Methylorubrum extorquens: one gene and its partner. The protein of the gene in region 1 interacts with the protein of each later gene in a pairwise test. Links are inferred from orthologs where the notes say so. Each region holds a gene or a part of one and is shown on either strand. Other genes may lie near its edges.

Region 1 (14,675 bases):
GATCCTCCATCGGAACGAAATCGACCGCGAGATCGAGGCGCGGCGCCTCCTGCCGCAGCCAGCGACGCAGCCCCCAGTACATGACTTCGGGCGCGATCACGTGGTCGCCGCGCTCCAGCGCGCAGAACACGGTCGACGCCGCGGCCATGCCGGAGCCGAACAGCAGGGCGCCCGCTTCCGCCCGTTCGAGCGCGGCGATCACGTCCTCCGCCTCGCGCGTCGTGGCGTTGTCGGGCCGGGCGTAGATGAAACCGGAGCGGTAGGCGTTGTCGGGGTCGCGCAGATAGGTGGTCGAGAGATGGAGCGGCGGCACCACCGCCCGCGTCACCGGATCGATCCGGCCGAGCGCCTGCGCGGCCAGCGTCGCCGGGCGCCATTCCTCAGACGAAAGTGCCTCGGAGGAGGCTGCATCGGAATCGCCGTAAGGCACGTTGGACCGGCTCATGGGCTTCCTCGCTATGGAGCGTCGTCCCGAAAGGTGGCCACCGGCCTTCGGAAAATGGGTGATGCGAGAACACAAACCTCGATGATCGTCTTGGATATCGGATCCGAGACAATCATCGAGGTCGGGTCGAGATGTTGGCTTGAGCGAATCCGCAGGACCGGGCAAGGCGGAGAAATGAGCGACGGAGCTTTGCACAGCGCATGAGCGCACTGGACATCCCCGAGCGGCCGGCCCTGCCGCCGATCCCACGGCTCGCTGCCGCGATCCTCCCCGTCGTCTTGGTGACGGCGGTGGGGTCTCTCTCCACCGGCTCCAATATCGAGGAGTGGTACACGACGATCCGCAAGCCGGCCTTCAACCCGCCGAACTGGGTGTTTCCGCTGGCCTGGACCGTCCTCTACGCCTTGATCGCCGTTTCGCTCTGGCGGCTGCTCGGCGCGCGCCCAGTGCCAGGGCCGGCCCGGAAGGCGTGGTGGCTCGCGCTGGCCGCCTTCGGTGCACAACTCGTCCTCAATGCGGCCTGGACACCGGTTTTCTTCGCCGCCCACCAGCTCGGCCTCGCGCTGATCGTCGCGATCGCCATGCTCGTGATGATCCTGTGGACGATCCGCCTGTCGTGGCGCTTCGACCGGGCCGCAGCGTGGCTGCTCGTACCCTACGCCGCCTGGGTGGCCTTCGCCTGCCTGCTCAACGGCACGATCTGGCAGATGAATTGAGGCGCTACGCGGCCAGCGCCCGCATCACCGTGGAGCGCAGGTCGGCGAGCGAAAACGGCTTGGTCAGCACGTCGGTGACGATGGCGTCGAGGCCGCGGGCGCGCTCGCGCTGGTCGGCAAAGCCCGTCATCAGCAGGATCGTGAGATCGGGATAATCGCGCTTGGCCGCGAGCGACAGCGCGATGCCGTCCATCAGCGGCATGCGGATATCGGTCAACATCAGGTCGAAGCCGCCGCCGGCTTCCGACAGGCGATCCAGACCGTCGCTGCCGTCGATGGCCGTGACGACGGTGTGACCGTCCAATTCCAGTCCGCGCTTGAGGAAGCCGCGAACCGTATCCTCGTCATCCACGAGCAGGATGCGCGCCATGGTCGGGCGTCCTCTACCGTTCCTTCGATGTGGATCGTCGCGCCCGAGTGACCGCTGGGAAGCGCGGCCTGTCAAGCCTCATAGGCCGACAGAGTTCCATCGGCGGCCGATTTCGAGCAAGTATCGCGTTCTTATCAAGAATTTGCCTGACCGGGATTGGCGGTCAGGCGCCGCCGAACAGATCCGCGTCGCTGCTGTCGTAGTCGACCAAGCCGACGAAGGGGAGCTGGCGGAAGGCGTGGGCGGCATCCATGCCGTAGCCGACCACGAACACGTCCGGGCAGGTGAAGCCGACGAAATCCGCGTCGATCGTCACGGCACGCTTGCCCGGCTTCTCCAAGAGCACCGCGGTCAGCACGCGCTTGGCGCCGCGGGCCATCAACAGATCCTTGGCGAAGACGACGGTGCGGCCGGATTCGAGGATGTCGTCGACCAGCAGCACATCACGGCCGCGCACCTCGCTCTGAACGTCGCGCAGGATCTCGACTTGGCCCGAGGAGACGGTAGAGTTTCGGTAGCTGGAGAGATGCACGAACTCGACCTGCGGCGAGAGCCCAGCCCGGTGGAGCGACCGCAGCAGGTCGGCGGCGAACATGAAGCTGCCCTTGAGCACCGCGACGACGAGCAGGTTCTCGGGCTTGGCCGCGACGATCGCGTCGGCCAACTCTTCGTTGCGCTTGGCGATCGCCGCCTCGTCGAACAGGACACGGACGCGTTTCGATGCGGTGCTCATGCGGCTCGTGATGTCTTCGCTGAATCTCTGCGGCGCGAACCGCCCTCGGCCACGCCACGCTGCACCTTACCATGCGCAGCGGGCTCCGCCAGCGCTACGGACCCGCGCAGCCGAAGCGCCCGCTGCCGGATCGGCGCAATCCACAGATGTGAGTCCGCGCGCGACGACGGCTTTCCCAGGATTGCTCTAAGGGGACTCGCCGGCTCCCGCGCCGACGGCGGCTTCGTCCGAGAAGCGCACCTCGACCTGCCGACCCTTCTCCGGGGGAGCCGAGAGGCTCGCCTTGAACCGCGCCCGTTCGCCGGACTCCAGGGCTGCGCGCGGTCCCGGAACGGTCCAGCGGTAGAGCGACTGGCCCCCGGCGTCGCGGACCTCGACCTCGATCGCCGGCACGACGACGCGGTCTCGGGCAACCGCCACGAGGTCCCCCTCCACGACGAGCCGGGCGGGGTTGCTACCGTCGGCAGCGACCTGAAACGCGGCGATGTCGGTCAGATCGATGCCGCGCAAATTCACCGGCAGGCCGACGCGGGCGAACAGCCCCGCCGTCTGCGGCATCGCCCGCACGACGCTGGCGCGCCCGAGAAGCGCCAACGGCAGGGAGGCGGCGAGGACGAGAGCGGCAGCAAGCGCCGGGGAGAGCCGCCGGGCCGGGCGCTTTGGCTTGCCCCGTTTGGCGGGCTTCGCGGGGCTCGTCCGAGGGCGTGGCACCGGTTCGTCAGCCGGGGCCTCGGCCCTCGGCGCCGGCTCCGGCGGAGCGCTGGTCCCGGGCTCCTCGGCCGCCGACATCTCGTCGAACATCGCGGCCACCACCTCGTCGGACGAGATGAACCACGTCTCGCGGCAGGCCGCGCAGCGCACCGAGCGCCCGCTGGTGCCGACGCGGTCGGCATCGATACGATACTCGCTGGCGCAGGCCGGGCAGACGATCAGCATGGGATGGGTTAAGCCGCGTCGGTGTCAGGTCCCGGCAGCGGGTTGCCGCGCTCTCGAAAAGGACACAAACGTTGTCCCCGAGTAGGGTTAACCGGCGGTGAAGCCGGGTGTGGCACAGGGGGCCTGTGTCGCGTGCGAAGCGTGGAGTGAGCGGGCCTTGTCGGCTGGGATGAAAACGGGCAGCCTCCTGTCCGGCGCGGAGGAGCCCGTCGTCCGGTTCGAGAGCGTCGGCATGCGCTACGGCCTCGGGTCGGAGGTGCTGTCCGATGTGAGCTTCGAGATCGCGCCGCATTCCTTTCAATTCCTCACCGGCCCGTCAGGGGCGGGCAAGACGACGCTGCTGCGCCTGATCCTGCTCTCGGTGCGCCCGACCCGCGGCATCGTCTCGGTGTTCGGCCGGGAGGTGAGCGGCATCTCCAACGACGCACTCACGGGCCTGCGCCGCCGCATGGGCGTGGTATTCCAGGATTTCCGCCTGCTCGATCACCTGACGACCTACGAGAACGTGGCCCTGCCCCTGCGCGTGCAGGAGCGGGCGGAGGCGAGCTACCGGGCGGAGGTCGTCGAATTGCTGCGATGGGTGGGCCTGGGCGAGCGCATGCACGTCCTGCCGCCGCTGCTGTCGGGCGGCGAGAAGCAGCGCGCGGCGATCGCGCGGGCCCTGATCGCGCGGCCGGAACTGCTGCTGGCCGACGAGCCCACCGGCAACGTCGATCCGAGCCTCGCCCGGCGCCTGCTGCGGCTGTTCATGGAACTGAACCGGCTCGGCACCTCGGTGGTGATCGCCACCCACGATTACGGTTTGATGGATCTCGTCGAGGCACGCCGCATGGTGCTCGCCGACGGCCGGCTGCGGGTGGAAGCCCCATGACCGAGGTACGCTCCCCCGCCCGGACCGGTGCGGCCGCGGCGAAAGTAGCGGCGCCCGCGTCCGAGCCGCCGCTTCCGGCCAACCTGCGCCGCAACGCACCCCTGGTGCCGACCGATTCCGCCGCGAGCCGGGCACTTGCGGCGGTCATCGCCATCCTCACCTTCCTTGCGGCACTCTGCGCCGGTGCGGCGGAGATCGCCGTCTCCAGCGCCAGCCAGTGGCAGGGCAGCGTCGCGCAGGAGGTCACGGTGCAGATCCGGCCCGGAGCCGGGCGCGACATCGAGGCGGACGTGAAGCGGGCCGAGAGCCTCGCAAGCGCCGCGCCGGGCATCGCCGGGGCGCGCATCTTCTCGAAGGCGGAATCCGAGCGCCTGCTCGAACCCTGGCTCGGCAGCGGTCTCGACATGTCGGACCTGCCGGTACCACGCCTGATCGCGCTGACGCTCGCGAGCGACCGGAGCCCCGACCTCACCGCCCTGCGCGCCGCCCTCACCGACGCGCTTCCGGGCGTGGCGAGCCTTGACGACCACGCGCTCTGGCTCCAGCGCCTCTCGACCATGGCCAACACCTTCGCCGGCATCGGCATCGGCATCGTCCTTCTGGTCCTGTTCGCCACCGGGCTCGCCGTGGTCTTCGCCACCCGCGGCGCCATGGCCGGCAACCGCGAGGTTGTCGAGGTGCTGCACTTCGTGGGCGCCGACGACGACTACATCGCCAAGGCCTTCCAGAGCCGCTTCTTCCGCCTCGGCTTGAGGGGAGGGGCACTGGGTGCCGGCGCTGCGCTTCTGACCTGTGCGCTCGCGGGTCTGTTCGCCCGTATGTGGCGGTCCGGTCCGGCGGGCGAGGAGATCGAGGCGCTGTTCGGGACGTTCCAGATCGGCTGGCAAGGTTACGCGATCATCGTGCTCATCGGCGTGATCGCGTCCCTCGTCACGGCGGCCGTGTCTCGCTTCACCGTGCGCCGGTTCCTCCGATAGAGTCAGGTCGATCGAACCCGTTAACGTTTCGACAACCATTGGGAACCGAGAGTCCCGGCACCGAACCGTTCATGAGCCCCTGTTTTCGTCCGTCATGCTTCCGCGAGTGCCCCGCCGACAGGCGGCCGGCCGGGGCCGGCTCCCAAACGACTCGCCCTGCGAGTCCCAGTGCGAAGCGCTCGGATGGTCCTGGGCGGCGGACCCGTCGGCCCGCGCATCGTCGCAGCCCTGCGCATCTCGAATGACCGAAGCCCCTGCGCGGCCGCGGCGCGGCATCCATCTATTTCGGGCCTTCGTCGGCCTTTCCCTCCTCGGCCTGCTCGCGCTGGCGGGCGGCTTTCTTGCCTTCGTCGCGGAGGTCGAGCAGGCCGACCGGCCGAGCCTGGACGGCGTCGACGGCATCGTCGCCATGACCGGCGGCTCACAGCGCGTCGGCGATGCCATCGATCTCCTGGCGGAGGGCCATGGCCGGCGGCTGCTGATCTCCGGCGTCAACGAGCGCACCACCCGCGAGGAGATCGTGCGCCTCAACCCGTCACAGGAACCCTGGATCACCTGCTGCGTCGATCTCGATTATCGGGCGCGCAACACCATCGGCAACGCCATCGAGACCCGGCGCTGGATGCGTCGCCACAGCTTCGGCATCGTCGTGGTCGTGACCTCGAACTATCACATGCCGCGCACCCTGGTGGAGCTGCGGCACGCCCTGAAGGACGGCGAGACGCTGATCCCCTATCCGGTCGTCTCCGATGGGCTCGATGTCGGCCGCTGGTGGGCGGATCCGGCGGTCACCCGCCTGCTCGGCGCGGAATATCTCAAGTTCCTGGTCGCCTGGGGGCGGACCCGCTTCGAATCCGATCCGGAGCAGTCACGCTTCGCCGTGCTGATCGGGCGCCGCCAGCCTGTGAAGATCGTGGCCGAGCGACTGCTGCGCGAGGCGAACTGACAGTCGCGGCGGCCAGCCGATCCGAGTCGGAGCTTTCGAGACCCGCCCCGTCTTCGTTCGCCGGCGTCGGCCAGGCCGGAGACAGGCGGTGTGGAGAGGTCAGGCGGGGGTCATCATCCCGCTCAGCGCCCTCAGCACCGTATCGAACGCGACCGGCTTCTCGAATCTTGGAATCGCCGCGTACCTGTCCGGGAGGGCACCGGCATCGTAGCCCGTCACGAACACGAAGGACGCACCTCGGGCAATCAGCCGGTCGGCGACGACGTAGGCACGCTCACCCCTGAGATCGAGGTCGAGAATCGCGCCGTCCAGAGCGGCCTCGGAATCGAGGATCTGCAGGGCCGCCTCGACGCTGGCGACCGGGCCGTGGACGACGGCCCCGGCTTTCTGCAAACCCTGGCGCAATTCGTCGGCCCAGAAATAATCGTCCTCGACGATCAGGACGCGACGGCCCAGTAGGGCACGGACCGGCAACGAGGCACTCCCTGCTTTCCGATGCGGCCGAGAGGCACGCTGGCACGGCGTGAAAACGGTCTCCAGATGGGATCATACAGTTTTCACAACCTGAAGTGCGTCACTTTCCCTTGCGCACTATCCCCCCGCACCAAAAACACGCACAGGCTGTACCGCGCGGAATGCCGTGAAGGTCTCGCGCATGGGAGGGATCTGGCCAGGGCCGGGCGTTTGAGGCACAGGAACCGGCCTCGCACCGGCGATCACCAGATTCTCCGTAACGCCCAATTTTTCGTATCGACTGTCGCATGACCGTGGTCCGCCCTCCCGCTCTCGAAGATTTCCGCCGCGTCGTCGTGAAGGTGGGCTCGGCCCTCCTCGTGGATCGCGCGCGGGGACGCCTGCGGCACGCGTGGCTCGCCGCGCTCGCCGAGGACATCGCCGACCTGCATGGTCGCGGCGTCGATGTCGTGGTCGTCTCGTCCGGCGCCATCGCCCTCGGGCGCACGGTGCTGGGCCTTCCGCCCGGTGCGCTCCGCCTGGAGGAGAGCCAAGCTTCGGCCGCGGTCGGCCAGATCGCACTCGCCCGCTACTGGACCGAGGCGCTCGGTCACCACGACATCGTCGCGGGGCAGGTGCTGGTGACGCCGAAGGACACCGAGGAGCGCCGCCGCTACCTCAACGCCCGCGCGACCGTGCAGAAGCTCCTCGAAGTGCGCGCGGTCCCGGTCGTCAACGAGAACGACACGGTGGCGACCGCCGAGATCCGCTACGGAGACAACGACCGGCTGGCGGCGCGGGTCGCCACCATGATCGGCGCCGACGTTTTGGTGCTGTTCTCCGACATCGACGGCCTCTACACCGCGCCCCCCCACACCGATCCGCAGGCGCGGCACCTTCCGGTGATCGAGCGGGTGACCCCGGAGATCGAGGCGATGGCCGGGGGGCCCGCCTCCGAATTGTCCCGCGGCGGCATGCGCACAAAAGTCGAGGCGGCCAAGATCGCCGCCAGCGGCGGTACCCACATGGTCATCGCCGACGGGCGCGGAAAGAATCCGCTGCGCGTGGTCCGCGAGGGCGGACGCTGCTCGTGGTTCCTGTCGGGCTCGACCCCCACCGCCGCGCGCAAGACCTGGATCGCGGGCTCGCTGGACGCCTCCGGCATCCTCGTGGTCGATGCCGGCGCCGCCCGCGCGCTTCAGGGCGGGGCGAGCCTGCTGCCGGTGGGCGTCACCGCCATCGAGGGGAGCTTCGCCAAGGGTGACGCCGTGCTGATCCGCGACCCCGAAGGGCGCATCCTCGGGCGGGGGCTCGTCGCCTACGACAGCGCGGACGCCGCCGCCATTATCGGCCGCTCAAGCCGCGAGATCGCCGCCGCCTCGGTCCAGGCCGGGCGCACGGAGATGATCCACCGCGACGATCTTGCAATGATCGGAGCCTGACGTGGCCCGCTCCGGCAAGGCAACTTAACATCGACGCTTGTTCAACCCCAAGGCGATGTGCAAAGGGGCGCGGGAGGGTGCATATGCACTTGAATACTCACGCGCGCCGCCCCGGCGGCGCCAGACGGGAAGCGGGAACGTGCCTGTCCTGAATCTTAAGTCCGATCTCGCGGACGCCGACGACCTCGATACGATGATGGCCGGCATCGGAAAGCGCGCCCGCGCCGCCGGCCGGGCGATGGCGCTAGCGCCGGCGCAGACCAAGGATCTGGGCCTGCGTGCCATCGCCGATCAGATCCGCGCCAGCGCCCCGGCGATCCTGCGCGAGAACGCGCGGGACGTCTCCGCCGCGCAGGCCGCGGGCCTCACCAACGCGATCATCGACCGCCTGACCCTGGACGAGGGCCGCGTCACCGCGATCGCTGAGGCGGTGGAGAAGGTCGCGGGCCTCGCCGATCCGGTCGGGCGCCAGCTCGCCGCCTTCGAACGGCCGAACGGCCTCCTGATCGAGCGCATCTCGGTGCCCCTCGGCGTCGTCGGCGTCATCTTCGAGAGCCGCCCCAACGTGACCGCGGATGCCGGCGCGCTCTGCCTCAAGGCGGGCAATGCCGCCATCCTGCGCGCGGGCTCGGATTCGCACCGCACCGCGACCGCCATCGCGGCGGCGATGAGCGAAGGCCTCGCCCGCGCCGGCCTGCCCGCGGATGCGATCCAGCTCGTGCCGACCCGCGACCGGGCGGCGGTCGGCCTGATGCTCACCGGCCTCGGCGGCTGCGTCGACGTGATCGTGCCCCGCGGCGGGCGCAGCCTCGTGGAGCGCGTCCAGGCGGAGGCCAAGGTGCCGGTCTTCGCCCATCTCGACGGCATCTGCCACGTCTACGTGGCCGAGGGTGCCGACCTTGGCATGGCCCGCACCATCGTCCTCAACAGCAAGATGCGGCGCACCGGGATCTGCGGCGCCGCCGAGACGCTGCTTGTCGATGCGGCGGTCGCCAAGACCCACCTCAAGCCTCTGGTCGAGGCGCTGCTCGAATCCGGCTGCGCCGTGCGGGGCGACGCGGCGACGCAGGCCGCCGACCCGCGGGTGAGTGCGGCGACCGACGCGGATTGGCGCACCGAGTATCTCGACGCAATCATCTCCGCGAAGGTGGTGGATGGGCTCAACTCGGCCATCGCTCATATCGAGGCCAACGGCTCGCACCACACCGACGCGATCATCACCGACGACACCGAGGCCGCCACCCGCTTCCTCAACGAGGTCGATTCGGCGATCGTGACCCACAACGCCTCGACGCAGTTCGCCGATGGCGGCGAGTTCGGCTTCGGCGCCGAGATCGGCATCGCCACCGGGCGGATGCATGCCCGCGGCCCGGTCGGCGTCGAGCAGCTCACCACCTTCAAGTACCGGGTCCACGGCAGCGGCCAGACGCGGCCGTGACGCGCTGACGGCGGTTCCTCTGCGCGATCACAGACTACCGCCGGCCGCGCCCGGCATGCGGATCGGCCTCTACGGCGGTTCGTTCAACCCGGCGCATGCGGGGCACCTGCATGTCAGCCGCACCGCCCTGCGGCGCCTTCGGCTCGATCGGGTCTGGTGGCTCGTCACCCCCGGCAACCCGCTGAAGGACCATGGCGTGCTCGCCCCGCTGGACGAGCGAGTGGCGCAAGCGCGGGCGCTCGCCACCGATCCGCGCATCGCGGTCACCGGCTTCGAGGCGGAGATCGGCAGCCGCTACACCGCCGATACGCTGCGCTGGCTGGTCCGCCGCCGACCGGCCCTCCACTTCGTGTGGATCATGGGCGCGGATTCGCTCGGCACCTTCCATCGCTGGCGCCGTTTCGACGAGATCTTGTCGCTGATGCCCGTCGCGGTGATCGACCGTCCCGGTTACACGCTGAAGGCGCCTTCGGCGCGGGCGGCACAGACCTTCGGATCGGCCCGAATTCCAGAGGCGAACGCCCCCACCCTTGCGGTCCATCCCACACCAGCCTGGGCCTTCCTGCACGGGCCGCGTTCCGGGTTATCCTCAACCGCCTTGCGGACACGGTGACGGCGCCCTCTGCCAACGCGGCTCCGGGACGATCATGACCGCGCCGGCCGGGGTTTTGGCCATCCAATTGCGGCGCACGAGCCTTAGGGCGCTTCTTGCGCTTGAAAAGTGGGCCGAAAGCGGCCAATTTCAGCGCGTGGCGGGATCGCCGCGAATTGATCTTCAGGAACCGAGACCCTGTCCGCACACATTCCACACGTCGGTGTCAGCTTCGATGCCGAGCCTGCCTCCTCCGACGCGCTGAAGGCCCTGGCCCTCGGATGCCTCGATGAGATGAAGGCCGAGGAAACCGTCGAGATCGACCTCGCGGGCAAGACCTCGCTCGCCGATACGATGATCATCGCGTCCGGCCGCTCGCAGCGCCATGTCGGCTCGATCGCCGACAAGATCATCCAAGAGATGAAGGCCAAGGGATTCGGCAATGCCCGCGTCGAGGGCATGCCGGCCTGCGACTGGGTGCTGATCGATGCGGGCGACATCCTCGTCCACATCTTCCGCCCCGAAGTCCGCGGCTTCTATAACCTCGAGAAGATCTGGGGCGCCGACCGGCCGTCGGGCGCATTGCTCGCAGGTTAGCCCTTTCTTTTAGCATCGTCTTCTTCCGAAAGCCGGGGACCACCCCTCGGGACGATGCTCTGAACCCTCGATCAGGGCAGCGCGGCGGTGACCTCGTCGCGGGCCTCGACTTGGTCGCAGAACACCGCCTCCTGGCGCAGCAGCCGGCCGAGCCAGGCGTGGCGGATTTCCAGAATGAAGCGGAAGGCGCGGGCGCCGGTGGCGCCGTGGCTGACCGTCAGCGTGCCCGGCGTCAGCCATCGCGGCAGGATGAGCCGGAAGCCCGGCAAGTCGATGAAGTAGCGCTCGCTGCGAAACACCAGCGCCCGATCCTCGACCAGAACCCGCAGACTCATGCCGAGCCCGGCGCCGACCCGCTCCTCCAGCCCGGTCGGCCCCCGGAAGCGCTTGGCCGAGTGGATCGCCTGCGGGAAGCCGGAGCCGCGGGCGTAGAGCCGCGTCCAGATCTGGCCATTGCCGGCGCCGTCCTGAGTCACGGCCACAACGCTCGGCACGTTGGCGATCCGGGTCGTCGGCAGCGGCGCGCCGACGAGGCGCAGGGCCTGCGCGAGCAACCAGCCGAGCCGGGTCAGATGGGTCTCGACCACACGCCCGGCATAGACCGCGCTCTCACCCTCGCCGAGCCGCTTCGAGAAGCGCCGCCGCACGGCTGGCGGCAGCCGCGCCCAATCCGCCTCCGGCACCAGCGCGCGAAAGCGCAGGTCGAACAGTTCCGCCGGGCGAACCGGGCTCGCGGTCGGGGCTCTTGCGATAGGGACAGCAGCTTCGGCGGCGACGCGCATCAACGGCCTCCTCTAATACTCTCCCGGACGGCGGACGCCCGGCCGGCGGGGGATCAGGTCTCGGACTTCACGGGCAGGTAGCGGACGATGCGGCCGCCGAGCCGGATCAGCTTGGCCAGGGTGTTGTGGGGCACGTTCAGCATCTGCGCGTACCAGCCGTCGAGCGTCTGGGTGAAGTCGAGCATGGCCTTGAGCCGCCGCCCGGCCACGGCTCCGACCCGAGGGTCGCCCTCGGCCTCGGCCACACATTCCCGCAGGGCCTTGAGCGCCGGGTCGATCTCCCGCTCCTTGCGGCCGGCGGCGATGCGGGTGACCATCTCCCACAGATCCGTCTCGGCGACGAAGAAGTCCCGCCGCTCGCCCAGCACCGGCACACGCCGGATCAGGTTCCAGGCCGCCAATTCCTTCAGCGAGTTCGAGACGTTCGAGCGCGCGATGCCGAGCGTCCCCGCGATGTCCTCTGCCGCGAGCGGCTTGTCGGAGAGGTAGAGCAGGGCGTGGATCTGAGCGACGGAGCGGTTCACGCCCCACTGCCCACCGAGATCGCCCCAATGAAGGATGAACCGCTCCACCGCAGGCGCGAGGGTTTGCGGCTGGTCTGAAATTTCTGTCATGACAGAAATTTCAGACCAAATGAGATGGATGTCAAGCGCGCGGGTTCACGTCCGTCGCTTTCCTTGCACCGATACGGCCGCCCGTCCCGCTCACACAGCCGAGAACCGGTAGGTGGTGCTCGAGGTGAAGACCTCTCCCGGCCTCAGGACAGTGCTCGGAAAGTTCGGATGGTTCGGCGCATCCGGAAACCCCTGCGTCTCGAAGCAGACGCCGTCGCCCGAGCGGTAGGTACGGCCGGACGGGCCGACCAGCGAGCCGTCGAGATTGTTGCCGCTGTAGAGCTGCAGCGCCGGCTGGGTCGTCGCGACGTCGAGGCGCCGCCCGCTGGCTGGGCAAAGGCAGGAGGCGGCCGGGCGTAGCGTGCCGGCGGGGCCTCGCAGAGCGAAGGTATGGTCGTAGCCGCCCGCGATCACGATCTGCTCGTGGCCCTGCCGGATGCGCGCGCCGAGCGGGGTGGCTTCGCGGAAATCGAAAGGCGTTCCGGTGACCGGCGCGATGATTCCGGTCGGGATCTGCGTCGTGTCCGTCGGCGCGTAGGCGTCGGCGAAGATCTTCACGACGTGATCCATCACGTCGCCCGTGCCCTCGCCGGCGAGATCGAAGTAGCTGTGGTTGGTCAGGTTCAGCACCGTCGGCCGGTCGGTCTCGGCGCGGTAATCGATGCGCAGCGTTCCGGGCTCGGGCAGGCTGTAGACGACCTCCACGTCGAGATTGCCCGGAAAGCCCTCCTCGCCATCGGGGCTGCGCCGTCTCAGCACGATCCGCGTCTCGTCCGCCTCCGCCACCTTCCACAGGCGCTTGGCGAAACCCTTGGGACCGCCATGCATGGAGTTGGGCGGCTCGTTGATCGGCAGTTCGAAGGCGGTGCCGTCGAGGGTGAAGCGCCCCCTGGCGATGCGGTTGGCGTAACGCCCGGCAATCGCCCCGAAATGCGGGCTTACGGTCTCGTAGCCCTCCACCGTGTCGAGGGCGAGGACGACGTTGGCGCGGCGGCCCTCCCGGTCCGGCACCTCGATGGCGGTGAGAATCGCGCCGTAATCGATCACCTGAACCCGCAGATCGTCGCGCACGAGGGTGTGCCGCGTGACGCGCTCACCCGCCCGCGTCTTTCCGAATGGCTCTGGCCGCATTCCTGTCTCCCGCCGTGACCGGGAATTACGCGCGAGAGGCCGTGCGGGTCGCACGGGGCCGGTCGATTCATGCCACCGCTGTCAGACGGGGGCCGCCTGCGCTCTCGATACGCCGGAATCGTCCGACAATTGCAGCCGGTGGAGGCGTGCATAGGTCCCGCTTGCGGCCACCAACTCATCGTGGCGTCCGAGTTCGATCACCCGGCCCGCCTCCAGCACCGCGATGCGGCCCGCCTCGCGTACGGTCGAGAGGCGGTGGGCGATGACCAGCGTCGTGCGCCCGCGCATCAGCCGCTCCAGCGCCTCCTGCACGAGATGCTCGGATTCGGAATCGAGGGCGGAGGTCGCCTCGTCGAGGAGCAGGATCGGCGCGTTCTTGAGGAAGGCGCGGGCGAGCGAGATACGCTGGCGCTCGCCCCCCGAGAGCCGGCCGCCGCCCGGCCCGACCCGGAACGCGTAGCCCTCGCCCAGACGCGTGATGAAGCCGTGCGCCGCCGCGGCCCGCGCCGCCGCCTCGATCTCGTCCTGCGTCGCGCCGGGCCGGCCGAAGCCGATATTGGCGGCGACGGTGTCGTCGAACAGCACGACTTCCTGCGACACCACCGCGATCGCCGCGCGCAGGGAGGCGATGGTTACGTCGCGCACGTCGGTGCCGTCGATGAGAACCCGGCCCGCCGTCACGTCCTGAAGCCGGGGGACGAGGTTGAGCAGCGAGGATTTGCCCGAGCCGGAGCGACCGACCAGCGCCGTGGTCGAGCCCGCGGGCACCACGAGGTCGATGCCCTCCAGGGCGGGCGCGTCGGCCCGGTAGCGAAAATGCACGGCCTCGAAGCGGATCTCGCCCCGCGACACCGTGAGTGGACGGGCCGACGCGGATTCGCGGATCGTCGGCTGCTCGTCCATCAGGGCGAAGTAGCGCGTCAGCGCCGCCGCCGCCTCCTGAAGGATGGCGTTGAGGGTGCCGAGCGCCCGGGCCGGCTGCGCGGCGAGCAGGAGCGCGGCGACATAGCCGGTGAAGTCGCCGACGGTGCGGTCACCCGACATCACCCGCTGGCCCACCAGCACGAGCACGCCCGCCACCGCGAGACCGCCGCCGATCTCCATCAGCGGGTCGAGCCGGCCGCGCGCGTTGGCCGCCTTCATCTTGAGGCGGCGCACCTCGTCGAGCGCCTGGGCCGCGCGGTCCTTGAGATAGCCTTCCAGCGCGTAGGTCTTGGCGACGCGGGCGCCCTGGAGGCTCTCGGTGATGAGGCTCGCGGTCGCGCCCATCTGCTCCTGGGTCGTGGTCGAGACCTGGCGCAGCCGCTTGCCGATCCGGTTGACCGGGCCGGCGACAAGGGGGGCCGTGACCGCGGCGGCGAGCGTCAGCAGCGGGTCCATCCAGACCAGCGCGATCACGAGCGCGGCCAGCATCGCCACATCGCGCAGCAGCACCGTCGAGATGCGGGTCAGCGCCTCCTTGATGAAGGCGAAGTCGGTGGTAAAGCGCTGGGTGAAGGCCGCCGGGCTCTCGCGGCCGAGTTGGGCGAGGTCGGCATCGATCAGGTGGGCGTAGAGCGCGGCCTGCATGTCGGCCTCGACGCGGGTGACGACCCGGTTGGTCAGCACCGTCTGCCCGAACAGGGCGAAGCC
Region 2 (14,518 bases), 2.5 Mb from region 1 along the record:
GGTGCCCGTGACCGACCGCGTGAAATCGAGATCCACCACCGAAGCCAAGGCTTTGGTCAAGGAAGCCATCGGCAAGTTGACGGGTGATGCCCGCATCGAAGCCGAGGGCAAGGCGCAGAAGCGCCAAGTGCAGCCGTCCAAGGCGGCAGCGCACGGCGAATGACGCGAAGGTCATCCGGCACATCCGCGTGCCGGCTCATCAACAACACAAGGAGAATGACATGGTCGATACGGATAGGATCACGGGAGCCGCGAAGGAAATCGGCGGCAAGCTTCAGGGCGCGGTCGGCGACCTGACCGGCTCGAAGAACGACTCCGCCGAGGGCCGCTTCCGCGAAGCGCAAGGCTCCGCCGAGAACCTCTACGGGCAGGCCAAGGACGCTGTCCGGCACGCCGCCGACGAGGTCTCCGAATACGCCGAGGACGCCTACAGCCAGGGCCGCCGCTACCTGCGCGACGGATCCCGCGATGTCGGCGGGTACGTCTCCGAGGCGCCGGGCACCTCGCTTCTCATTGCTGCCGCCGTCGGCTTCGGCCTGGGCCTTCTCGTCAGCCGGCTCTGACACCTCCCTTCTTCCGACTTCTCTGACCACCGGAGTAATTGCGTGACCACAACTACAGGCCTTTCCCCCGTCGCCGCCGGCGATACGCGGGCCGTGCTGCTCAACGAGGTGTCCTGGGGCGCCATCTTCGCCGGCGCCGTGACCGCCCTCGTGACCCAGGTCGTCCTGAACCTCGTCGGGGTGGGCGTCGGCTTGGCCTCCGTCGGCACCAACGCCGCCGACAATCCCGCCGCCTCCACGTTCTCGCTCGGTGCGGGGCTGTGGTTCGTGGTCTCCGGCATCGTCGCTTCGCTCGCTGGCGGTCTCATCGCCGGCCGCCTCTCCGGCAAGCCGCTGCCCGGCGTGGCCGCCCTGCACGGCCTCGTCGCCTGGGCGGTGACCACGCTGGTGGTTCTGTACCTCATCACCTCGGCTGCGAGCGGCCTCGTCGGCGGTGCGCTCGGCACGGTTTCGGGCGCGCTCGGCGGCGCCGGCAACCTCGTCGGCGGCACGGTGCAGACCGCGGCCCAGGCCGCGGCACCCTCGCTGTCGAAGATCTCCAACCCGCTCGACGGCATCGAGCAGAAGGTTCGCGAGCAGGCCGCCGGCCAGGATCCGCAAGCCGCCCGTGATGCGGCCGTCGCGGCAGTCCGCGCGGTCCTGTCGGGCGACCCGGCCCAGAAGGAGCAGGCTAAAGCCCGTGCCGCCGATGCACTCGCCAAGGCGCAGGGCATCGCGCCCGACCAAGCCAAGGCGCAGATCGACGGTTACGAGAAGCAGTACGAGCAGGCCGTCGCCACGGCCAAGCAGAAGGCTGAAGCCGCCGCCGTCGCCGCCAAGTCCGCCGCCACTCAGGGCGCCTTCTACGCGGCCCTGGCGCTGATCCTCGGCGCACTCGCTGCCTTCTTCGGCGGACGCCTCGGCGCTCCGAAGCCCGCGACCTTCGTCGGCGCCTACGACGCTCGCCGCGTCTGATCACCCTCCCCTCGGCTCCCGCCACCGGCGGGAGCCCCCAACGACCGGCGCTGCCGGTGAACCCCTACCGCCAAAAGGAGAGCATCCGATGAGCAGCACGACCGACAAGATCAAGGGCCTGGCCAACGAGGCGACCGGCAACGTCAAGCAGGGCATCGGCAACGTGACCGGTAACGACAAGCTCGTGGCCGAGGGCAAGGCCCAGGAGTTGAAGGGCGAGGCTCAGAAGACGGTCGGCGACGTCAAGGACGGTGCCAAGAACCTCGCCGACAAGGTCACCGGCAAGCACTGATCCCGGAGTCGATCCCTGGGCGGGGCCGGCCGAGCCGGCCCCCCCTTTCCCCCTTCGCCCTTCCCACCCGTCATTCGGAGAGAGCCATGAACCGCGATCAGTTCCGCGGCGCGTCCCGTCACATCAAGGGCCGCGCCCAGACCGCGCTCGGCGGCGTCACCGGTGATCCGGTCCGCCAAGTGCGCGGTGCCGCGAATCAGGTGGCCGGAGGAGCGCAGTACGCCTACGGCAGCGCCCGCGACCGCATCGAAGATCTCGCCCGCGACGGCGAACACTTCGCCGATGCTGCACGCGAGCGGGCCAATGACCTGATTCAGGATGGGCGCCGTCATGCCGGCGAGGCCCGCCGCCGCGGCCGGGATTACGGTCGCCGGGCCGTCCGCTACGCCGATGCCAACCGCACCTCGACCCTGCTCGGCATCGCCGCCGCCGCCTTCACGCTGGGCTGGCTCGCACGTCCGTCGCGCTGAACGCCGCAATTCGGGAGACAACCATGATCCGCAAGCTTCTAACCGCCCTCGTTCTGCCGAGGGTCATCGCCTTCGTCAGCCGCCGGCTCACCGGCCGGGCCACGACTCCGACGCGTCATAGGCGCTGAGCCTCCGGAACAGGAGGAGAAACCCTGACCGGTCGAGTTCGCCCGCGCCGCGACCTTGGCCGGTCATTCGGCCCCGGTCGTTCACATGGGCCGGCCTCCGATGAACCCCTCGGTCCAGCGACCGTCCCTCCGGCGACATACTCTGGGGACGTGCGGCTATCGCAGCATGAACCGGTCGGCCTTCGGTGCCTCGCGTCCGATCTCGCCTAGGGCATCGAGGATCGCCGCATCGGCGGTGTGCAGCAGGGTGTCGAGGGGCAGGTCGTTGGCGTCGGTGCCGAACGGCTCCTCCAGCTCGTCGCCGAGCGCGTCGAGGCCGAAGAACGCATAGGCCACGAGCGCGGCGACGATCGGGGTGGACCAGCCGAGCGAGCCGGCGAGCCCGAACGGCAGCAGTAGGCAGTAGAGCCAGGCGGTCCGATACAGCAGCAGCGTGTAGGCGAAGGGCAGCGGCGTGCCGTGAATGCGCTCGCAGGTCGCCTGGATCGCGGAGAGGCTGGCGATCTTGTGCTCCAGGCTCACGAACAGCACATCGCTCAGCGCGCCGGCTTTCGCAGCCCCGGCGAGATCCCGCGTCAGTCCCGTCAGCGCCGCGTCGGCCCCGCTCGGCCTTTGCCCGAGGGTCGAAAGTTCTTCCGAGGTCAGCCAGGGGGCGAGCGCCTCGGCTTCGTCGAGCCCGCGCAGGCGGGCGTGCAGAGCATGGGCGAAGCCGGCCCCTCTGCGCAGGCAACGGCGGCGCAGGGCCTCGTGTTCGGGTTCCGGCAACAGCGCCGGCAGCAGCCGCGCGAGGCCGCGCAACTCGACGATCAGGTTACCCCAGGCCCGCCGCGCCTCCCACCAGCGATCGTAGCAGGCGCCGTTGCGAAAGCTCAGGAAGATCGAGAGCGCGAGCCCGACCAACGTAAAGGGCCCGATGCCGGCCGTGATCGGAAACCAAGCCGGGTGCCGCTGCTCGATCGCCACCACGAGGAAGGAGAGCGCGGCGATCACGATGACCTGAGGCGCGACCTTCGGCAGGATCGAACCGCGCATGGCGAACAGGATCGTCAGCAGGCCGGGGCGGGGGCGGACGATCATGGCGTGTGTCTCAGCCGGCGCAGGCCGCGACCAGCCGGCGCATGAAGGCCTCGCCACGGGTGAGCTCGTCGAGGGTGATGAACTCGTCGGGCTGATGCGCCTGATCGATCGAACCCGGCCCGCACACCACGGTGGGGATGCCGGCCCGCTGGAAGCGCCCGGCCTCGGTGGCGTAGGGCACGGTGATCGTCGCGTTTCGGCCGGCGAGCCGCAGAGCCAGCCGCTCGGCCTCCGAGCCCGGATCGGGCGCGAGCCCCGGCACGGAGACCTCCTCGACCGTCGCGATACGCCCGAATTCGCCGTAGCGGTTGAGGCGTTCGCGGGTCACCCGTTCGCAGGCCCATGTGAACAGGGCGGGGATCTCGGCCATGTCGAGATCGGGCAGTCCGCGGAACTCCCACAGGAAGGTGCAGAGCTTCGGCAGGATGTTGCGGGCGGTGCCGCCCTCGATCACGCCGACATGGACAGTGGTGTTCGGCGGGTCGAACCGGCCGGAGGCGTCGCCGCGGGCGACCATGGCGTCGGCGATGCGGTTCAGTTCGGCGATGAGGTCGGCGGCCGCCATCACCGCATTGGCGCCGAGCCCGGGCTTGGCCGAATGGGCCGCGTGGCCGTGCACCGTGGTGTTGTAGGTTACCACGCTCTTGTGTGCGTCCGCGACCTGCATCTCCGTCGGCTCGCCGACGATCACGGCGCCTGGGCGCGGCAGGTCCGCGCCGAAGCGGGCGATGGTGTCGGCGACCCCGAGGCAGGTGGTCTCCTCGTCGTAGGAGAGCAGGATGTGGATCGGCCGTGTCAGCCCGGCTTCCAGCGCCGCCGGCACCATTGCGAGCGCGAGGGCGTCGAACCCCTTCATGTCCACGGCGCCGCGGCCGTAGGCCCGTCCGTCGGCGACGCGGAGGCGGAACGGATCGGAGGTCCAGGCCTGACCCGTCACCGGCACCACGTCGGTATGGCCGGAGAGCACGACGCCGCCGTCGGTCATCGGCCCGAGGGTGGCGAACAGGGCGGCCTTGTCACCGGTCGCGTTCGGCACCCGGATATGGGGCACGCCCCAGCCATCGAGATAGCCGGCCACGAAGTCGATCAGCGCGAGGTTCGACTTGGAACTCTCCGTGTCGAACGCGACGAGCCGCTCCAGAAGCTCCAGCGGTGTCAGGCGGGTAGCGCCGGCCGGCGTCGTCAATGGACGACGCGACGCAGATGGGGCGAATCCAGCGAGAAGGCCGGGATCTCCGCCTCGAAGCTCTCCCCACCGACCGTGGACATCGTGTAGCTGCCGGCCATCAGGCCGTCCGGCGTGGTGAGGGGGCAGCCACTGGTGTAACTGAACGATTCGCCCGGCTCGAGAACCGGCTGCTTGCCGACGACGCCCGCGCCGCGCACCTCCTGGCAAGCGCCACGTCCGTCGATGATCCGCCAATGGCGCGAGCGAAGCTGCACCTGTTCGCTGCCGTTGTTCACGATCTCGACCGTGTAGGCAAAGAAGTAGCGGCTCTCGCCCGGCGAGGACTCCTCCTCGACGAATCGGGGCTCCACCGTCACCATGATGCCGCGCGTCTCGGCCTTGTACATCGCGTGAAAGCATCTCCGTGGACGGCGCGCAGGCCGCATCGCGACATCTGCGACGCGCCGTGGTACGTGGCGCCAGAAACCTCGTCAATCACGGTATCCTACGGTGAGCGGAGGCCGGAGACCACGTGCCGAACGCTTCGCACCGGGGAGAATTCGAGGGAGCCGTGACGGCTGCGCGGCCCGATCGACCGCTCTTGGCGGCGGGGCCGGCTCTCGGCTCCCTCCTGATGCTCACTCTCGCCCTCGCCTTCGCGTGGTGGGACCCGGCTCAGAACCGGTGGCCGGCGCTCGCGCTCGTGATGGCGCTCGGCCTCGATACCGCCGCACGGATCGCGGCTCGGGCCGTTCGACAGCGGACGGGCGTGGAGACTGAGATCCGCGGCCTTCCCTCGCCGATGCTCGCGCTCGGGAATGCGGCGTGGATTGCCGCGATCGTGGCGGCTGTCTCGGCCGGCTTGCGGCCCGCGCTTTTTCCGCTGATGGCGAGCGCGCTCGCCGGACTCGTGGCGATGGGCGCCGTCGCGCGGCTTGCGCTGGCGCGGATGGTCTTCGCGATCGAGGCGGCGGAGCGCGCGGCGGACGAGGCCAAACGCAAAGGCGAGGGGACGGGACGATGAGCGCAGACGTGCCGGCAGCGTCCGGTATCCTGCCGGCGCAGGCCATCACGGCGCTGACGCAGGCCGGGGCGATCCGCCCCGCGACAGCCTACGCCGCCGACCAGATCCAGCCCGCGAGCCTCGACCTGCGGCTCGGCAGCCGCGCCTACCGGGTGCGCACGAGCTTCCTGCCCGGCAGCGGACGCTCGGTCGCGACCTGTGTCGAGGCTTTCGCGCTGCACGAGATCGACCTGACGCAGGGCGCCGTCCTGGAGACGGGCTGCGTCTACATCGCCGAGTTGCAGGAAACTCTGGCGCTCCCCCCCGATCTCAGCGCCAGCGCCAACCCGAAAAGCTCGACCGGGCGTATCGATGTGTTCACCCGCGTCATCACCGACCGGGCCAGCGCCTTCGACCAGATCGAGGCGGGCTATGCCGGCCAGCTCTACGCCGAAATCTCGCCGCGAACCTTCCCGGTGCGGGTCCGGACCGGCTCGCGCCTGTCGCAGATCCGCTTCCGCCAGGGCGACCCGCGGCTGCGGGAGGTGGAACTCGCCGCGCTCCACGCCAGCGACCCGCTGATCGATATCGCATCGCCCTCGCTTCAGGGCGGCGTGCCGGTCTCGGTCGATCTCGCCGGCTTCGACGGGCTGATCGGCTACCGGGCCAAGCGCCATACCGGCTTGATCGATGTGGACCGGCCGCGCGGCCACCGCACCCGCGACTTCTGGGAGCCGCTGCCGGCCGACGGCAGCCGCACGCTGATCCTCGATCCCGGCCAGTTCTACATCCTGGCCTCTAAGGAGGCGGTGCGGGTGCCGGCCGACCACGCGGCCGAGATGGTGCCGTTCGATCCCCTCGTCGGCGAGTTCCGCGTCCACTATGCCGGCTTCTTCGATCCGGGCTTCGGCCTCAGCGAAGCGGGCGGGGCCGGCGCCCGCGCAGTGCTCGAAGTGCGCTCGCGCGACGTGCCGTTCCTCCTGGAAGACGGCCAGATCGTCGGCCGCCTCGTCTACGAGCGCATGCTGGAACGGCCCGCGACCCTCTACGGCGCCGCGGGTGCCGGCTCGAACTACCAGGCGCAGGGACTGAAGCTCTCGAAGCATTTCGCCAGTGAGCCGGAGCCGCCCGCGGCCTGATCGATCCACCGCGTCCGGGGGCGTCGACGCGCCAGCGCATCGGCAAAACGTTGCTGAATGCCCCAGCCTTGCGGCATAGGCGTAAAACCGGCGCTGCCCTCGAAGCTTCAGGCGCCGACGCGCTCGTGCTCCTCCATATCCGGCGCCACCTGACCGAAGTTGAGCACCGAGACCAGGGTCACACCGCCGACGATGTTGCCGACCAGCGTCGGGACGAAGAAGCCGGTGACATACTTCGAAAAATCGATCTCGCCGGTGGCGACGAGGTAATAGGCATCGACCGAGCCGGCGACGATGTGGGCGAGCCCGCACATCGAGACCAGCCACGTCATCAGGATGATGATGAACGGTGCCGCCGAGCCCGTAGCCGGCAGGATCCACACCATGAGGGCGATCAGCCAGCCCGCGAACACCGCCTTGATCACCGTGGTCCAGAACGGGTCCTCGATGGTGTGACGGCTGATCTCGACGAAGGCCTCCCGCACCTCCGGCTTGAACGCATCGGTATGGGCCAGCACCGAGGCGATGGCGATCGTCGCCAGGATGTTGGCGACGAGGACGATGCTCCAGAGCCGCACGACCCGCAGCAAGGCCGCGAACGTCCTCTCGGTGAGGAGCGGCAAAATCGGCGTCACCGTGTTCTCGGTGAAGAGCTGCTGGCGCCCGAGCACGACGATGAGGAAGCCGACCGAGTAGCCCATGCTCGTGATGAGTTCGGCCCAGGGGGCGTGCGGCAGATGCCCCTTGAGCACGCCGGGCACGATCAGCGAGAAGCCCATGGTGAGCCCGGCGGAAAAGCCCGACAGCAGGAGCGCCAGCCACGTGCGGCGCATCTCCTCCTCGCCCTCGCGCCGGATGATCTCGTGCAGGATCACCGCATCCGGGCGGTGAGCCTTCTCGACTTGGGCGTCGTCCTTTTCGCGTGTGTGAGAGCCGTGAGTCTTGGGTTCACCCTGGGGTTTCGGCTCTCCGTACGTGCGGGATTCCTGGGACATGCGGCCCTCGGCGGTCGTCTCGTCGCAGCCCAACGTACGGCAGCGCTTGCGTGCTCCCACCGCGCAGAAATTTATTTCATGAGCGCAAGAGCGAGCCCGGCAGCGACGTGCCTATGACCGCAGGCCCGCCAGCAACGCCTCCACGGCCGCCCGCGCCGCCGCCACCGCATCCGCGTCCCGCCCGCGCACGACGATACGGTTGCGGAACCCCTCCGGCGTCATCGACGGGTAGGAGCCGATCGAGACGTCGCCATGCGCGGCAGCGATCTCGGTGAGGCCGCCGGCGAAATTGCCCTCGGGGATTGCACCCGCCTCGATCGTCTCGGAGATGACCGGCGCGTTGCCCGTCAGCGTCGGGCGGATCTCATCGAGCATCGCCGCCATGATCTGCGGCACGCCGGCCATGACGAAGACATTGCCGAGCCGGAAGCCCGGCGCCTTCGACACGGGGTTGGCGATCAGGTCGGCCCCGTCGGGGATGCGGGCCATGCGCAGGCGCGCCGCGTTGAGGTCTTCCGGCCGATGCCGCTCGAGCAGCATGGCGCGGGCCCGCGGATCGACATCGATGCCGACGCCGAACGCCGCCGCCACGCTATCGGCGGTGATGTCGTCGTGGGTCGGGCCGATGCCGCCGGAGGTGAAGAGATAGGTGTAGCGCGCCCGCAGCGCGTTCACCGCGGCGACGATCTCATCCTTCACGTCCGGGACGATGCGCACCTCGCGCAGATCCACGCCGATCTCGGTCAGCACCTCGGCAATGGTGCCGATGTTCTTGTCCTTGGTGCGGCCCGAGAGGATCTCGTCGCCGATGACGAGGATGGCGGCGGTGACGTCGGAACTCTGGGAGGAGGAACTTTTGGGCATGCGGCCTCGGAGGCGATGATCGGGGTAGAAGCTAGGGCGCGGATGCGCGAAAGCGAAAGCCCCTCGTTCCGCCCCGGCCCGCGATGCGTTTCCCCACTCCCCTGATCGAAGGGCGCCTCGTGCGGCGCTACAAGCGCTTCCTCGCCGACGTGACGCTGGCCGACGGCACGGAGGTGACGGCGCATTGCGCCAACCCCGGCGCGATGCTGGGGCTGAACACGGAAGGATTTCGCGTCCTGCTCTCGACCTCGACAAATCCTTCGCGAAAGCTCGGATTCTCGTGGGAGCTGGTGGAGGCGGAGCTCCCCGGCGGGCCGCAATGGGTCGGCATCAATACGGCCAGGCCGAATGCCCTCGTCGCCGAGGCCTTTCGTGAGAATAAGATCGCGCCTCTACTCGGCTACGAGACGCTTCGGCCGGAAGTCGCCTACGGCAAGGCGAGCCGCGTCGATTTCCTGGCGAGCGGCGGCGGCCTCCCGCCCTGCCATGTCGAGGTCAAAAACTGCCACCTGATGCGGCAGGCAGGCCTCGCGGAGTTTCCCGATTGCAAGGCCGCCCGCTCGGCCCGCCACATGGAGGAACTGGCCGGCGTCGTCGCCGCGGGCGGACGGGCGATGCTGATCGTGGTGATCCAGATGCGGGCCGACGCCTTCGACGTCGCCCGCGACATCGATCCGGCCTTCGACCGCGCGCTTCGGGCGGCTTTGGCGGCGGGGGTCGAGGCTTACGCTTACACCTGCGCGGTCGGGCCGGCAGGTGTGGCGATCTATGCGACCGTCCCGGTCCTCACGCTGGCGACGGATACGTCGTCGATCCCGTTTATTGATGAGACTTCAGGACTGATATGAGTCGATTCATGTTCTCGTCAGTCGTGGAATGCATAGGGACAATGATAGCGCCGCCGACATGTAGATAAATGTATAAGGCACGATCTGATTTTACATATGATTTAATCATATCCCATTTATACAATATATTGATATCTGAGCCGTCTATGCCAATACCATCGTCTTTATAGTATACAGAACAAATTTTGCCAGCATAGCCGACCGCGTGAGCAGCGGGGAACAAAAAAGAAAAGGCAAAAGCCATAAAACCAGCAAAAATCAAAAACCATAAATCGAATGCAATCCCATGCGCCACACAGACAGAAATTAATATAATAAGGAATACTACCTTCGCTTTTATCGATATGGGACCGCCCCCAAAACGACCGAAGAAATTAGTAACGATCGCATCGGCCTTACTCATAGTAAAAGGGCCAATTCTATCGAACCCTGCCCTTTCGCCACCTGACATAGGCATTTCGCAGAAATCACCTTTATCGGCAAAACATTCCTCATCGTGCCATGCAATTTGGCGGAACAACAGTATAAAATGAGACAAAAGTCGGAAATTTCAACTTAATGCCGCTCGAACATCAGGTTGAGCCGCGTGCGGGCGATCTGGCGGTAGCCGTACTTGTGGAGCAGATCGGGTAGGTCGATCTGCCACTGGTCGGCGCCGTTCTCGATGACGAGCAGCGACGGGAGAAGGGAGGCCGGCGCATCGCGCAGGAACGGCTCCAGTATCAGATCCTCGGCGCCCTCGACATCGAGCTTGATCGCGTCGATGCGCTCAATCCCCTCCGAGCGGCACAGCTCCACCAGCGTCACCGCCGGCACGCGCACCGTGGCGTTCTTGTGGGTGCCGACGATCTTCACGCTCGACTCGCCGCGGTTGCGCGGATCGATGAACAGCGTCAGCTCGCCCGACTTATCGGCCACCGCGCAAGCGATGGCCTTCACCGTGCCGAACGGGTTCTGGCCGATGTTGAAGGTCAGTCGGTCGAACACGTCCGGCTGCGGCTCCACCGCGAGGATGCGCGCCCGCCGGCCGGTGAAGCCCGCCACGAACAGGGCGTAGGCGCCGATGTTGGCGCCGATATCGAGGAACACCGCATCCTCACGCAGGCGCTCCTTGAGGAAGGCCCGCTCCTGCGGATCGAAGAACTGCGGGGTGAAGAGCACCTTCTTCTCGCAGTTGTTGTTGTAGGGGTGCAGCCGCATCCGCGCGCCGTAGCGCTCGACGTCGAGCGGCCGGCCGCGCATCATCGAGATGGCGAGGCGGCGCAGGAACATCGCCATCCGCCGGGCACGCCAGGAATGCTCGGGGAGCTTCTGCGTGCGCTCCGCGATCCGCGCAACGAGGCCGGTGGGTGCGTAGGTGCCGTAGGGCGAGGTGTCCGTCATCGTGCCGGGGTGATGCCAGCCCGGCGCAGCCGCGGCAAGTCAGGCGCCGATGCGCGCGACACGCCAAACACCGTCGGTTGTCGCACGAAGCGCGATCGCTGCCTTTGACAACGGCGCCCCGGCACCCGAAGACATCGGCATGCAGAGCTTCGACTCCGACGGCGTGCAGATCGCCTTTATCGACGCGCCGGCCAAGGAAGGCGCCTCCGGCGGCGGCGCTCCCATCCTCCTGATCCACGGCTTCGCCTCGAACCACGCGGTGAACTGGGTCAATACGCTCTGGGTCCGCACCCTGACCGAGGCCGGCTACCGCGTCATCGCGCTCGACAACCGCGGGCACGGGCAGAGCGAGAAGCTCTACGAGCCCAGCGCCTACACCTCCGACCAGATGGCCGGCGACGCGGTGCGACTGCTGCGCCATCTCGGCATCGAGCGGGCGGACGTGATGGGCTATTCCATGGGCGCCCGCATCGCCGCGCACATGGCGCTCGATTACCCGGCGGAGGTCCGCTCGCTGTTGATCGGCGGCCTCGGCTTCAACCTCGTGGACGGACGCGGCCTGCCGCAGGGTATCGCCGAGGCGCTGGAGGCGCCCCCCGGCGCGCCCGCGCCGAACCCGACGGCCGCCTCTTTCCGCACCTTCGCCGAGCAGACCAAGAGCGACCTGCGGGCGCTGGCCGCCTGCATTCGCGCCTCGCGTCAGACCCTGTCGCGGGCCGAACTCTCGGCCATCGACACGCCGACGCTGGTCTCGGTCGGCACGCTCGACACGGTGGCAGGCTCGGGCCCCGAACTGGTCAAGCTGATGCCGAACGCCCTCGGCCTCGACCTGCCGAACCGCGATCACTCGACAGCGGTGGGCGACCGGCTGCACCGCAAGGGCGTCCTGGAATTCCTGGAGCAGCGTCCGTAGCGGCGCGTTTCGCGGGGCAGAGCCTGTCTCGCTTGGCGCCTTGGCCAGCCCGAACGACCTATTGGTGGTAGATCGTTTGACGGACTGCGCCCGGAGCCCGATTCGGCCCTAAGCTCTGGCCATTCTTGAGGAATGGGCCATGTCGGGTCGGACTTCGCAGACAGCCGCGGACGGTGTCCTTCGCTCGGTCTTGGCGGACGCGCTCGCCAGCGCGCTCATCGTCCTGGCGATCCTGCTGCTGGTCTTCGGTGGCACAGCCCTGGCGCGTCCGAAGCTCACCTATGAAGCGGGCAAGGTCGTCGGCTTGAGCAACCTCTCGACCGACGAGGGCTGCCTTCCGGCCAAGATGGCTGGCCGGGTCGTGAAGCGGGCGTTCGGCCGCGACGGCCTCTATCTCGAGTCGATCATCGTCGAAGTGCGGTCCGGTCAGCGGACCTTCATCAACATCGAGGACGGTGATCGAAACCTCGACGGCGCTACCAACCGCGCGGTCAAGCTGTGGTTTGAGACCATGCTGAGCGTCGGCAAGCCGGTTTCGCTCCGCGTTCTCGGATGTGGGGCGGCGGCGCGAATGCTGTCGCTCGACGCCGTGCGATCGCTCTGAGCGGTGCGGGTTTCAGCGCGGTTCCGGGGTCGGATGGGCGAGCCAATCCGGAATCCACGGCTGAGGACGCGGCGCCCGTGCGAGATCGGTCTGCGCCTCCGAGACCGACGCCGGAGCGCCGCCGAGGCTCGGCCGGCTCTGATAGTCGAAGCGGGGCAGGATGCGGCCCCGCGCATCGAGCGACAGATGCACCTCGAACCAGAGGCCGAGTTCGGGATCGGACCGGTGCTGCTCATCGCGCAGGGCGCGCAGAAGCGGTTCGACGGCGGCGGCCTCTTGGACGGGCTGCGGCCCGCGGCGATAGACCTGCACCTCGCAGAGCGCACCGACGACGGCGGCTCTGAGCCGGGTCCGATCCCACGGGGTCTTGCCGGGCGGACGATGGGCAGCCAACGCGCGTCCGATCTCGATCAGGATCGGATGCTCGGCCCAGTAGGCCTCGCGCTCGTGCATCCAGGCTTCCATCCGCGCTGCGAACACGGTTGGGTTGCAGGTCTCATTCGCCAGTTCGTTCAGGCGCTCCGAGCCGATGCGCGCACCGAGCCATGCGGCGAGGGCTTCGCGCCCATCCTCCAGCGCGGCCCCAGCCTCGTCTTCGTCTTCCTCCTCATCCTCGTCGACGGCGAGATCGCTCCAGGCCGTCCCCGAAAACGCATCGCGGGCGAGCTTGGCCAGAAAGCCTTCGAGTGAACCCGCGAGCACCGCCGCATCGCCCTCGGAGCCGAGGCCGACGATGGGGCTCGCCGCTGTCGCCGCGCCCTTCGGATGCCAGAAGCCGACGAGCGAGCCGTCGGGCAGATACAGAAACAGCGAGAATTCCCTGCGAAGGGCGCTGCCGTCGACGATCGGTGCCTCGTCGCTGAGGGTTCCCTGCAAGCGGAAGCAGCCGAGGCTACCCCAGGGCCGCCCGTCGAGCCAATCGGCGAAGTCGAGGAGGAGCGGGGGCGGTTCGTGCCCCGGCGCAAAGGCGGCCGGAAGGCTGTCGCGCGTGACGATGTAGGAATCCTGCGCCATCTTCCCCCTCTGCCATCCCGTCAGCTCTTCAGCCGGTACCCCGTGCGGAAGATGTAGGTCACGAGCCCGAGGCACAGCGCGAGGAACGCCAGCGTCGCGGCGATGCTGACGCCGACCGCCACGTCGCCCTTGCCGAAGAAGGCCCAGCGGAAGCCGCTGACGAGGTAGACGACCGGGTTGAACAGGGTCACCGCACGCCAGAACGGGGGCAGCATGTCGATGGAGTAGAAGCTGCCGCCGAGGAATGTCAGCGGCGTGACGATGAGGAGCGGCACCAGTTGCAGCTTCTCGAACCCGTCCGCCCAAAGGCCGATCACGAAGCCGAACAGGCTGAAGGTCAACGCCGTGAGCAGCAGGAAGAACACCATCCAGAACGGGTGCTCGATGTGCAGCGGCACGAAGAGCGAGGCCGTGGCGAGGATGATGAGGCCGATGATGATCGACTTCGTCGCCGCCGCGCCGACGTAGCCCAGCACCACCTCGAACGGCGAGATCGGCGCCGAGAGCAGCTCGTAGATCGTGCCGGCAAAGCGCGGGAAGTAGATGCCGAAGGCCGCGTTCGAGACGCTCTGCGTCAGCAGAGAGAGCATGATCAGCCCCGGCACGATGAAGGCGCCGTAGGGAACGCCGTCGACCGTCTGCATCCGCGAGCCGATGGCGGCACCGAACACCACGAAATAGAGCGAAGTGGAGATCACCGGCGCGACGATGCTCTGCAGCGCTGTGCGCCAGAACCGGGCCATCTCGAAGCGGTAGATGGCGAGGACCGCCGGGACGTTCAGCATGGATACGCCCATCATGCGCGCTCGCGGACGAGATCGACGAAGATGTCTTCGAGCGAGCTCTGGCTGGTATCGAGGTCGGTAAACGCGATGCCGGCATCGGCCAGCTCGCCGAGCAGGCCGGTGATACCGGTGCGCTCGCGCCGCGTGTCGTAGGTGTAGACGAGGCTGCGCCCGTCCGCGCCGAGGTGGAGGTCGTGACGCGCGAGGTTCTCCGGCAGGACGCTAACCGGCTCGCGCAGGTGCAGGATGAGCTGCTTCTTGCCGAGCTTGCGCATCAGCTCGACCTTGTCCTCGACGAGGATGATCTCGCCCTTGCGG

Evidence for each region.
Region 2: the proteins of J2W78_RS14640 (region 1) and sfsA interact in binary tests that used the Escherichia coli proteins (3 or more experiments, as listed by UniProt). The link is inferred for Methylorubrum extorquens from one-to-one orthologs.

What each region holds. Positions count from the first base shown.
Region 1 is NZ_JALJXF010000001.1:3,081,365-3,096,039, reverse strand. Bases 7,279-10,177 are described here. They hold J2W78_RS14640 (glutamate-5-semialdehyde dehydrogenase), read left to right. Parts: upstream 7,279-8,028; coding sequence 8,029-9,327; downstream 9,328-10,177. Other genes in these bases: J2W78_RS14635 (nicotinate-nucleotide adenylyltransferase), read left to right, coding at 9,383-9,940; proB (glutamate 5-kinase), read left to right, coding at 7,279-7,889. Outside these bases: J2W78_RS14690 (trans-sulfuration enzyme family protein), read right to left, coding at 1-445; J2W78_RS14685 (TspO/MBR family protein), read left to right, coding at 646-1,161; J2W78_RS14680 (response regulator), read right to left, coding at 1,166-1,531; hpt (hypoxanthine phosphoribosyltransferase), read right to left, coding at 1,695-2,264; J2W78_RS14670 (zinc-ribbon domain-containing protein), read right to left, coding at 2,451-3,200; cell division ATP-binding protein FtsE, read left to right, coding at 3,370-4,071; J2W78_RS14660 (cell division protein FtsX), read left to right, coding at 4,068-5,048; J2W78_RS14655 (YdcF family protein), read left to right, coding at 5,290-5,994; J2W78_RS14650 (response regulator), read right to left, coding at 6,094-6,468; more of proB, read left to right, coding at 6,756-7,278; rsfS (ribosome silencing factor), read left to right, coding at 10,214-10,516; J2W78_RS14625 (DUF4166 domain-containing protein), read right to left, coding at 10,588-11,298; J2W78_RS14620 (GbsR/MarR family transcriptional regulator), read right to left, coding at 11,352-11,912; J2W78_RS14615 (aldose epimerase family protein), read right to left, coding at 12,003-13,043; J2W78_RS14610 (ABC transporter ATP-binding protein), read right to left, coding at 13,125-14,675. UniProt on the Escherichia coli protein: Catalyzes the NADPH-dependent reduction of L-glutamate 5-phosphate into L-glutamate 5-semialdehyde and phosphate. The product spontaneously undergoes cyclization to form 1-pyrroline-5-carboxylate.
Region 2 is NZ_JALJXF010000001.1:543,090-557,607, reverse strand. The notes cover bases 7,877-10,618. They hold sfsA (DNA/RNA nuclease SfsA), read left to right. Parts: upstream 7,877-8,736; coding sequence 8,737-9,501; downstream 9,502-10,618. Other genes in these bases: J2W78_RS02685 (FkbM family methyltransferase), read right to left, coding at 10,057-10,618; J2W78_RS02690 (YcxB family protein), read right to left, coding at 9,473-9,952; J2W78_RS02700 (competence/damage-inducible protein A), read right to left, coding at 7,901-8,653. Outside these bases: J2W78_RS02755 (CsbD family protein), read left to right, coding at 8-163; J2W78_RS02750 (CsbD family protein), read left to right, coding at 222-563; J2W78_RS02745 (PhnA-like protein), read left to right, coding at 606-1,517; J2W78_RS02740 (CsbD family protein), read left to right, coding at 1,606-1,809; J2W78_RS02735 (CsbD family protein), read left to right, coding at 1,896-2,279; J2W78_RS02730 (bestrophin family protein), read right to left, coding at 2,564-3,484; argE (acetylornithine deacetylase), read right to left, coding at 3,495-4,670; Co2+/Mg2+ efflux protein ApaG, read right to left, coding at 4,667-5,059; J2W78_RS02715 (hypothetical protein), read left to right, coding at 5,224-5,676; J2W78_RS02710 (2'-deoxycytidine 5'-triphosphate deaminase), read left to right, coding at 5,673-6,794; J2W78_RS02705 (formate/nitrite transporter family protein), read right to left, coding at 6,902-7,789; more of J2W78_RS02685, read right to left, coding at 10,619-10,884; J2W78_RS02680 (alpha/beta fold hydrolase), read left to right, coding at 11,024-11,797; J2W78_RS02675 (hypothetical protein), read left to right, coding at 11,937-12,401; J2W78_RS02670 (hypothetical protein), read right to left, coding at 12,414-13,415; J2W78_RS02665 (ABC transporter permease), read right to left, coding at 13,436-14,215; J2W78_RS02660 (ABC transporter ATP-binding protein), read right to left, coding at 14,212-14,518. UniProt on the Escherichia coli protein: Binds to DNA non-specifically. Could be a regulatory factor involved in maltose metabolism.